2 regions of the Mucilaginibacter koreensis genome follow, and region 2 is predicted to be linked to the other one. Evidence: riboswitches for the same ligand, from Rfam matches in the RefSeq annotation. Region 2 holds a riboswitch; the other holds the start of a gene.
What was found. Region 2 has a riboswitch for fluoride ahead of eno (phosphopyruvate hydratase). Riboswitches for the same ligand answer to the same signal wherever they lie in the genome.
Positions count from the first base shown of each region.

Region 1: it holds a riboswitch for fluoride, as region 2 does, so the genes downstream of both, ACYVNW_RS10765 (chloride channel protein) here and eno (phosphopyruvate hydratase) in region 2, are expected to answer to the same signal.

Region 1 covers NZ_BAAGQS010000001.1:2,362,351-2,367,001, reverse strand. The annotation lists gene ACYVNW_RS10770 (mechanosensitive ion channel family protein) at 1-1,442, opposite strand, end outside; fluoride riboswitch at 1,644-1,721, shown strand; gene ACYVNW_RS10765 (chloride channel protein) at 1,908-3,239, shown strand; gene ACYVNW_RS10760 (fatty acid desaturase) at 3,288-4,367, opposite strand.
Region 2 covers NZ_BAAGQS010000001.1:71,141-75,791, reverse strand. The annotation lists gene ACYVNW_RS00365 (substrate-binding domain-containing protein) at 1-104, opposite strand, end outside; gene ACYVNW_RS00360 (hypothetical protein) at 83-391, shown strand; gene ACYVNW_RS00355 (voltage-gated chloride channel family protein) at 413-1,774, opposite strand; gene eno (phosphopyruvate hydratase) at 1,789-3,066, opposite strand; fluoride riboswitch at 3,244-3,309, opposite strand; gene ACYVNW_RS00345 (hypothetical protein) at 3,519-3,725, shown strand; gene ACYVNW_RS00340 (ArdC family protein) at 3,735-4,651, opposite strand, start outside.

The sequences.
Region 1 (4,651 bases), 2.3 Mb from region 2:
TTGCCCATCACCATCGAATTAGGAATAGAAATAATTTCATTCTGGATGGTTTTTACACGGGTAACCAGCAGGCTTTTCTCAATAATATCGCCCGTAACATCGTTTATCTTTACACGGTCGCCAATTTTAAAAGCACGCATATAGGTAAGCACCAGCCCCGCCACAATATTGCCAAGCGCCCCTGCCGAGCCAAAAGTGAACAATACGCCTGCGAAAACCGATACCCCTTTAAATATAGGCGACTCCGACCCCGGCAGGTAAGGGTAAATGATAATCAGCATGAACAGCAAAATCAGTACCCTTAAAATCTGATAGGTAGGGTTGGCCCAGTCGGGGTAAAAGCCGGGTATGCTTAGGCGCTCGCGTTCAACTTCAGTTTTAATGTACTTGAAAAAACGCAGCACATACCTGAAAATGATAATCAGCACCAAAATGGTAATCAGGTTTGGAACATAACGCCATATAGCCAAACCTACGGCCCGTAAAGGATTGATCACATAACCCAGTAAAGTGGTTGATATATTTTTGGTAAACGGAAAAATGCTGAACAGCGCCGGTAAAGCCAGGAATACCGCCAGTAAAATTAACCCCCATTTAATCAGCTTTAATGCCCCGGTAACCATCCTGAATTGCTGCTCGGCATTGAGCAGCTCGTAATTACGGATGTATATACCATTGGTGTGTTTACCCGGGTGAGCTCTGAATTTCATTAGCAGCCAGGAAAACAAGCGGTTAATGCAATAGATAAATAAAAGAACTGAAGCAATAACCAGCGCTGCCATCAATCCTTCTTTAAGCAGCGTTTGCCAGCTATGCTCTTGCTGGTACAATACTACCGCTTTGCCAATGGCATTGCGATATTGAGCCGCCAGCGCAGGTCTGTTGCTGTTTTGCCACAAGGCATCCTGCTCTGATACCGACAATAATAATTGCTCATGATATACAATATCGGTAGTTTGCTCTGCAGGTACCAGCTTCAGCGAGTCTGTTTTAAAGCCATACGTTTCGCCCAGTTTCTCCAATCTGTGCTCAATAGCCTGGGCACGTTCGGCTGGAGTGAAGCTCCCTTGCCTTACGAACAAGGTAAACAGTGTTTGATGGGCAAACACCACAGGGTAACCTTTTACAAAACGCCGCAATGAATCTATCTGGTGTTTCTGGCGGATAAGGCGCAGTGAATCCTGTTGCTTTAAACCATTCAACTCTTTCAGCAGGGTAGATTTTTTTAGATTGTCTGCATTTGACAAGCGGGCCACCTGCTGTTCCAGATCTACTCTTTTCAATGAATCAGCCAAGCGTTCCGCCGAAAGTTGCCGGATGCGGTTCAATTGTGAATTTATTTGGTTGGTAGTAGAATCAACTACCTGCCCGGAGGTATCTTGCTGGGCCCAAAGGGTAAAAGTGTTGAGTGTAAAGAGGAGCAGCAAAAAGATTGATTTCATAAGCACAACACAATTACAATAACTAAAAGTATCAAATTCGGTAAAAGCATTCAAAAGCAGAAACAACACCAATGGGCAATTCAGTTCTTTATCAGAATTGAAATATCTGCATCTGAAAGCACATGTTATTGAACAATATTAAGATTTTAGTAAATAATTTGTTTACGCAACAACCTATTTACGCACTTTGGTTGTATATATTTGCAGCACGGAAATGGTGTTCTTCCGGTTGGATGCTCTTCCAACAAACCGCATTTCGCTGATGACGCCTGCAAACCGGCTTCCTGTAAATACAGGCAGCCTGAAATATTTTGCAGGTGAAAATCTTTTTTAAGTTCAGGTCTCAGTATCAATTTCAGTTCAAATTTAAATACATCATTGTTTGCTTGTATTGCAAAGCACTGTTGTTGAAATTTGGTCCATCGTTTTATTATACACTTTACCATTATTTATTACATTCATCCCATGCTTAAACGCTTAACTGCATTGCCGCCTTTACGCATCCTGATACAATCTTTAAGATGGACAATTTTGGTATTGCCTGCGGCGGCGGCTATCGGTAGTATGGTAGCGCTATTTTTGTGGTTGCTCGGCCAGGCTATTCATTACAGGTTTAGTCACCCCTGGTTATTATACTTGTTGCCGCTCGCCGGTTTACTGATTCACATGATTTATCAAGGCTTAGGCAAATCAGCCGAAAAGGGCAACAACCTCATTATTAATGAAATACATCAGCCCGGCGCAGGTGTACCCAAGCGTATGGGGCCAGTTATTTTAGTCACCACGGTAATTACCCACTTGTTTGGAGGTTCTGCGGGGCGCGAGGGTACAGCGGTACAAATTGGCGGCAGTGTAGCGGCTATGTTTGGTAAATGGTTCAAGCTCGGTGCAGTTGATTTGCAATTAATGCTGACCGCCGGGGTGGCTGCCGGCTTTGGGGCCGTATTCGGTACGCCACTTACCGGCGCTGTGTTTGCGCTTGAGGTATTGAGTATTGGCCGCATCCAGTACAATGCCATGTTGCCTGCGCTTGTGGCTGCCATTGTAGGCGATTTTACGGTATCGGCTTGGCACGTGCACCATACTGCCTATCATATTGATGCCTTAGCCAAAACGCCTTATTTCTTATCTGCCTACCTGCCTTTTGATGTATTGCTGTTGAGTAAAGTAGTTATCGCCTCAGCAATATTCGGCCTGGCTAGCGCACTTTTTGCCCAAATGGTGCATCAGGTAAAAAACATCAGTTTAAATTTGTTTAACCGCCGATGGCTGATTCCGCTTTGCGGAGGCTTAAGCATAATTTTATTAACGCTGATTTTAGGTAAGCCCGATTACTTGAGTTTGGGTGTAGATGCCGAATACCCCGGCGCAGTTACCATTCCATCGGCTTTTCATAGCGGCGGGGCCGATGCCTGGAGTTGGTTATGGAAAACCGTTTATACAGCGTTAACATTAGGCACAGGTTTTAAAGGAGGAGAAGTAACGCCGCTGTTTTACATTGGCGCCACATTGGGTAATACTTTATCCGGATTAATGGACGCACCTGTAAGCTTATTTGCAGGCCTGGGTTTTATTGCGGTGTTTGCAGGCGCTACCAATACGCCACTCGCCTGTACCTTAATGGGCATTGAGCTGTTTGGCGGCGAGCATGCTTTACTATATGCAGTAGCCTGTTTTACCGCTTACTTTTTTAGTGGCCGTTCAGGAATATATACTTCGCAGCGGGTAGCCATAAGTAAATTGAGTGACGAAGATTTGGTGATTGAGTCTTCTGGTAAACCGGATGCAAGGCAATAGCCAGCTAACAAAAAAGCTTCAGACCTGAATCTGAAGCTTTTTTGTGAATTAAACTTCTAATATTTTGCCTGCCCTAACAGACGGCACCGGAACTATGGCAGCTTTGCTTTGCAAATAGGGTTTATGGTAGCGCTCATAAAAATCTTTCTTTGAATCGCGATAGCTGCTTACAGCCCCCATTATATTCATGAATTTTATGTAGTACCAGGCCGAATCTACCTGGTAGGGTTTAAAGCCGCTGCGTGCACTCTTAGGATACAGGTGATGATTATTATGCCACTCGCCGGCCACAATACCAGGCCATAGCTGGTTGATAGATTTATCATTATCACTGTAATCTGTACCTGCACGTTGTTTGTCCTCACCTTTGGCGTGGCCTTCATAATTGTAAGTGCGTACGCCTACTGCCCAAAAACCAGCCGCGCCCAAAAGTGTACAAGCCAGCGCATGGCCACCTATAAGGTAAAAGGCCAGATACCAAAACCCCCAACTTAAAATCCAGCTGAGTACTTCATTGGCAGGGTTTACATACGAGCCCCATTTTTGATATTGCTTATACGTATTGCCTTTGATACCGGTATGCTTCATTAATGATGTTACGCGGTTGTAATCACCTTCGCTTAGGTTTTTGGCTATAGGCTGGTGATTAACATCGGCCAGAAAGCAGTATAAAAAACCGGCCTGCGCATTATAAGGATCGCCGGGTTGATCGGATTTAGAATGGTGCACATGGTGCGAGATCACATAAATTTCCTCAGGTATAATGCGAGGGGTTAAATTTTGAGTGAAAAAACGCCAAAAGCCGTTCTTAAAAGTATAGGCGCCATGGGTGCAGTACCGGTGGTGCCAAATGGTACCATGTGTTCCCATTACGATCATGCTGTAAAAGAAGGCGGCGATCAATAAAGGAATGGTAAAGAACTTGAAGATAAATAGCAGCAGGAATGGAACCAGCAGCAACACTCTTAACCAGCTCACAAACGGAAGCCAGTTTTTACGTGTGGCAAAGATGTTTAGCCGGGAAAAGAATTCTTTAAAAATTTGTGTTGCGGTGGGTTTAATCAATTTGCCCTGCTCGTCTTTCCATCCGTAAGATGGTGCCTGCAGTACGTAATCTAAAAATGGCATTACTAATATTTTGCATCTGATACGTGGTTTATAAATGTCTCTTAAATATCACTGTATCAGAAAAAATAGCAATGCTTAAGCAGGTAGAGGTAGCGTATAAATATAAGTATTTATTTCACAAAATATGCAGTGATATTTTTTAACCAGTTGCTTAATGTAAAATACAATAACGATGAATGTCATTCCTTATTGTATTTACTGGGTTATAAATTTATAGGCGGCTGTTGTTTAAACACTTGTTTAAAGTATTTTACTAAAAGTAAAGCGATGCCAATTTAAATGTG
Region 2 (4,651 bases):
GCATCGTAACTTTGATCTTTCTTCCAAGCCTCAATACCCAACGCAGGTAAAAGCAGAGATCGCCAGACCAGCGCTAAGCGAAGTGATCCCTGCCGGTAAAACATACCGGGTGCATGGTGCGGCCTGGTGCGGAGAAAATGAAATAACCAAAGTCGAGGTCAGCTTCGATGAAGGTGTAACCTGGAAACCGGCAAAATTGCTAGGCAAGCACGTTAAGTTCGCCTGGCGGCTTTGGGAATACAACTGGCAGGTTCCTGCGGGCGATAGCCAATATAAACTGATGTCGAGGGCGACGGACAGTCAGGGAAATACGCAACCCATGGAACACGACAAGGATCGCAGGACCTATATGGTCAACAAGATCGTTACCGTTAAAATAGAGGCGCGGTAGAACCGCGCCCCGCCTCTGCAGTTAATGCTTTAGAAATCGTTCGTACCAATGCGGCCGGCTTTTACCCAGGTCACCCAAAGCGGAGTCGGGCGTTATGCCGGCATTCAGCAATTTGGGGATGGCGATCCTTTGCGCGCTGTAAATGCCCGAATGACCACTGAATAAATAGGCTGTAAAACAAGCGATCGCATAATAAAGTACGTGTTCACCGCCAAACAGTTCTACTCCCATGACCGTACAGGCCAGCGGCGTATTGGTCGCGCCGGCAAACACGGCAATGAATCCCAGCGCTGCAAATAAGCCTACCGGTGCATGCAATACAGCAGATAAAGTGTTACCAAGGGTAGCCCCGATATAGAATAAAGGGGTTACCTCTCCGCCTTTAAATCCAGAGCCAAGCGTGATAGCCGTATAGATCATTTTCCAAAACCAACTGAACAGGTCTGCGCCTCCGGCATGAAAAGCCGACTGGATCGTAACGGCCCCGGGATACTCTGCAGCGACACCAAGGCTCAGGTAGTCAGGTTTGCTATTGAGATAGGTCAGCGCGATAATGACCAAGCCACCCGTAAAAGGGATCAGCCATTTCGATCGTATAAAATGACCTGAAACGACCTTGATCGCGTGAACTAGTGAAGAAAACAAAGCACTGGACATCCCAAATGCCGCGGACGCTAACATTACTTTTGCCATTAACAGACCATCAAAAGGTAGATAAGCCGATAAAAAATAGGGTTCATGCCGAAAGGCGCTGATCTGGTAGGCCGTATGGTGGACTCCCCAGGCTGCTACCGTATAATCTCCGGCAACTGCGCCGATCAGTGCAGGCAATAACGCGTTATACTGCATACGCCCTATGGCCAGGACCTCCAGGGCGAACAGCGCACCCGTCAGCGGTGTGCCAAACACGGCACCGAACCCGGCGGCTACTCCGGACGTGAGCAGCAGCTGCATGTCCTGAACGGATAGTCTGTACCACTTTCCGAATAAATGGGCAATGCTTCCGCCAATCTGTACCGCGGTACCTTCACGACCGGCAGAACCACCGAACAAGTGTGTCAATACCGTGGTCAATAGAATGATCGGTGACATTTGCGGTGGCACGCCCCCGCCTGGTTCATGTATCTCATCCATGATCAGGTTATTGCCTTTTTCAGAAGATCTGCCGACCGAGCGATAGATCAAGTGGATCAGTACCCCGGCCAGCGGGAGCAAAAATAGAAGCCAGGGATGATGGAACCGGTAAATGATGGCCAGGTCCAGTATCCATAGAAACAAGGCGACCATACTTCCGATAGCGACAGCTACCGGAAGTATAAGCAAGCTCCACCTGATCAGTTCTTTAACGATCCGGTAGCGCTCCGAGGTGATAAGGGCTTTCATATCCTGATCTGCTGCTACCGTTTAAAAGTTTCGATCCCTGCAAAACGGGCCTTGCTACCCAGTTCCTGTTCAATGCGTAAAAGCTGATTAAATTTGGAGACCCGCTCCGAGCGGCAGCCACTTCCCGTTTTAATATGCCCGGCATTGGTGGCTACCACCAGGTCAGCGATGGTCGTGTCCTCGGTTTCACCGCTTCGGTGGGAGATGAAACAATGGTAGCCGTTCTGCTGCGCCAATGCTACAGCTTGTAAGGTCTCTGATACCGTGCCTATCTGATTAAGCTTGATCAATACGCTGTTCCCGATACCACGATCGATGCCTTCCTGAATGATCGAAGGGTTCGTGCAAAAGATATCGTCGCCGACCAATTCCACTTCGCTGCCCAGCTGATCGGTCATGATCTTCCAGCCATCCCAGTCATTTTCGCCCAAACCGTCTTCTAAAAGCACGATAGGATAGGTTCGGATCCATTTTGCCCATAGATCGACCATCTCTTCCGAGGTATAACGCTGCTGGTCACTTTTGTACATTTTGTAATGACCATTATCCCACATTTCACTGGTAGCCGGGTCCAGGCAAACAGAGATATCCTCGCCGGGTTTGTATCCGGCTTTCTGAATAGCTTGCAGGATCACTTCGATGGCCTCTTCATTAGAGCGGAGGTTGGGCGCAAAACCACCTTCATCGCCCACACCGGTATAATAGCCTTTGTCAGATAATAGCTTTTTTAATGTATGGAATACCTCTTCTCCCATGCGGATACTTTCTTTAAAGTTCGGCGCATGGTGCGGGGCGATCATGAATTCCTGAAAATCCAGGTTATTGTCCGCATGCCGACCACCGTTGATCACGTTCATGCATGGGACCGGCATCACATAGGTATCGCGCTCGATAAGCTGACGGTAAAGGGGAATCTTTTTGGATACAGCGTTGACCCGCGCAAAGGCGATCGAAGCGGCCAGAATGGCGTTAGCGCCTAACCGAGCCTTATTAGGTGTTCCGTCCAGGTCGATCAGCATTTTGTCAAAGGCTGCCTGATCCGCAAATGCAGAGCCGATAACCGTGCGCTTAACTTCCTGATTGATTCCAGCTACTGCTTTTTCAACGCCCTTGCCCTGATAGCGGCTTTTGTCGCCGTCGCGTAGTTCCACCGCTTCTTTCTCACCGGTGCTGGCACCCGATGGTGAGATTCCCCTTGCTGTGGATCCATCTTCTAGAGTGATCTCCGCTTCAACGGTCGGATTACCTCTTGAATCCAAAACTTCCCTGGCCATAATGTTCTTGATGTTCATTTTATGTTGTTTTTAAAAGTTTAAATCGTATGGATAAAACCATGAACTAATGCCGGAACAATGAGCAGGGAGGTGACCTGACTAGATACGAGACGGAATAGAAAAGGGATTTGTGTATCGCTGATCATTCACCTACAATAATGTTCACGACAAAACCTGCAAGGTTTTATCTATGCTATAATTGTAGGCGTCATCAGCACGAGGCGGTTATTTTGAACGGAAGACACCATTTCCGTTTAGATCATAACAAATAACAAACCATTTGTTTTTAAAAAAATGATCGTTTTTATTTTGCGCCTAAGTAACGCGGTATCCCACTGCCGGTAACCAATCGATTTGAATTTGACAGGGATATAATCATAGGCTCAGAAATATAGCATCCCCCTTTTTTCACGGAATATTATCGCATGATATAAAAAGAGGGGGCATCCTCAAACAGGTGATCGTTAAAAATGGTCATTGGAAATGCGCTTGCTGAAACCTCGATCACGATACACCCTGACCGCCAACTGGAGGAGAACATGCTGAATATGCGTGCAGAATTTCTGCTGACCAGGCTCAACCTGAAAGTAGATTATGCGGAATTTCATTATTTGCTTAAAGCAGCCCGTGTACTGAACCGGCAAGTGATCTTTGATCGCAAAAGAAAAAGCCCCTAAGGGCTTTTCTTAACCGGCCGGTTCCGGCTGATGAACTACTTCCATCATGTAATCAGCTGCTTTCTGCGCTTGTCCTGCTGCTTTCAGGATCAAGGTCTTATCATTCTTCAACGCTTTCAGCCAGCCTTGCAGGTAAGCTGCGCTGTTCTGGATGGTTTGCTTCTGTACCCCGGTAATGGCACACAGGAATGCTGCGGTGAGTTCTGCCGTCAGCTCTTCCCTGGAATAGGGCTCACTGCCGTATTTATTAGGCTGGGTGATCTCCTTACGGCTCAAACGGCTTTCATGCCCTGTGCTATGCGCCAGTTCGTGAAACAAGGCACAGTAGTATTCTTCACTGCTGTCAAATCGGGCGATGTCCGGCACGGCTACCAGGTCTTTCAGCGGATAATAAACCGGGTATTGGCCGTTGAGGTTCAATTGCGGCCTGTTGGGCATCTCTTGAATGATCTGCTCACAAGCGGCTATCTTCTCGGCATCTGACCTGAACAAGGCTTCGACCTTTGGAAACACAATTCCCTCGGTCTGGTCGATGTTAAACACGGTATGTACCTTAGGAACCATACGTGTCTGTTGTGCTGCGCTGTCACCGTCGGTTAGTTGCTTTGCTGCATCATCATCCAGTCCTTTGACCTTAATGCTGGCCCAGTAGGTGATCTTTGTGCCTTTCTCGCCTTTCTTAATGGTGCCACCTAAGTCCTGTGCCTGTTTGAAGGTGATGTAATAAGGCAGGCTGTAGCCTTTCAGCATCGTGTGAAAGTTGAGCCAGAAGACATTCCAGCCCCGGTAGCTGATCCCGGTAGTTACGTTTTGTGGAAAGCCGACCTGGTTCCAACTGCAATGCCATACGATGTTGCCGCTTTCCATCTGCTCGATTACCGCGTCTGTTACTTCCTGGTAAGTGTCCTTGAAATTTTTAATAGTTG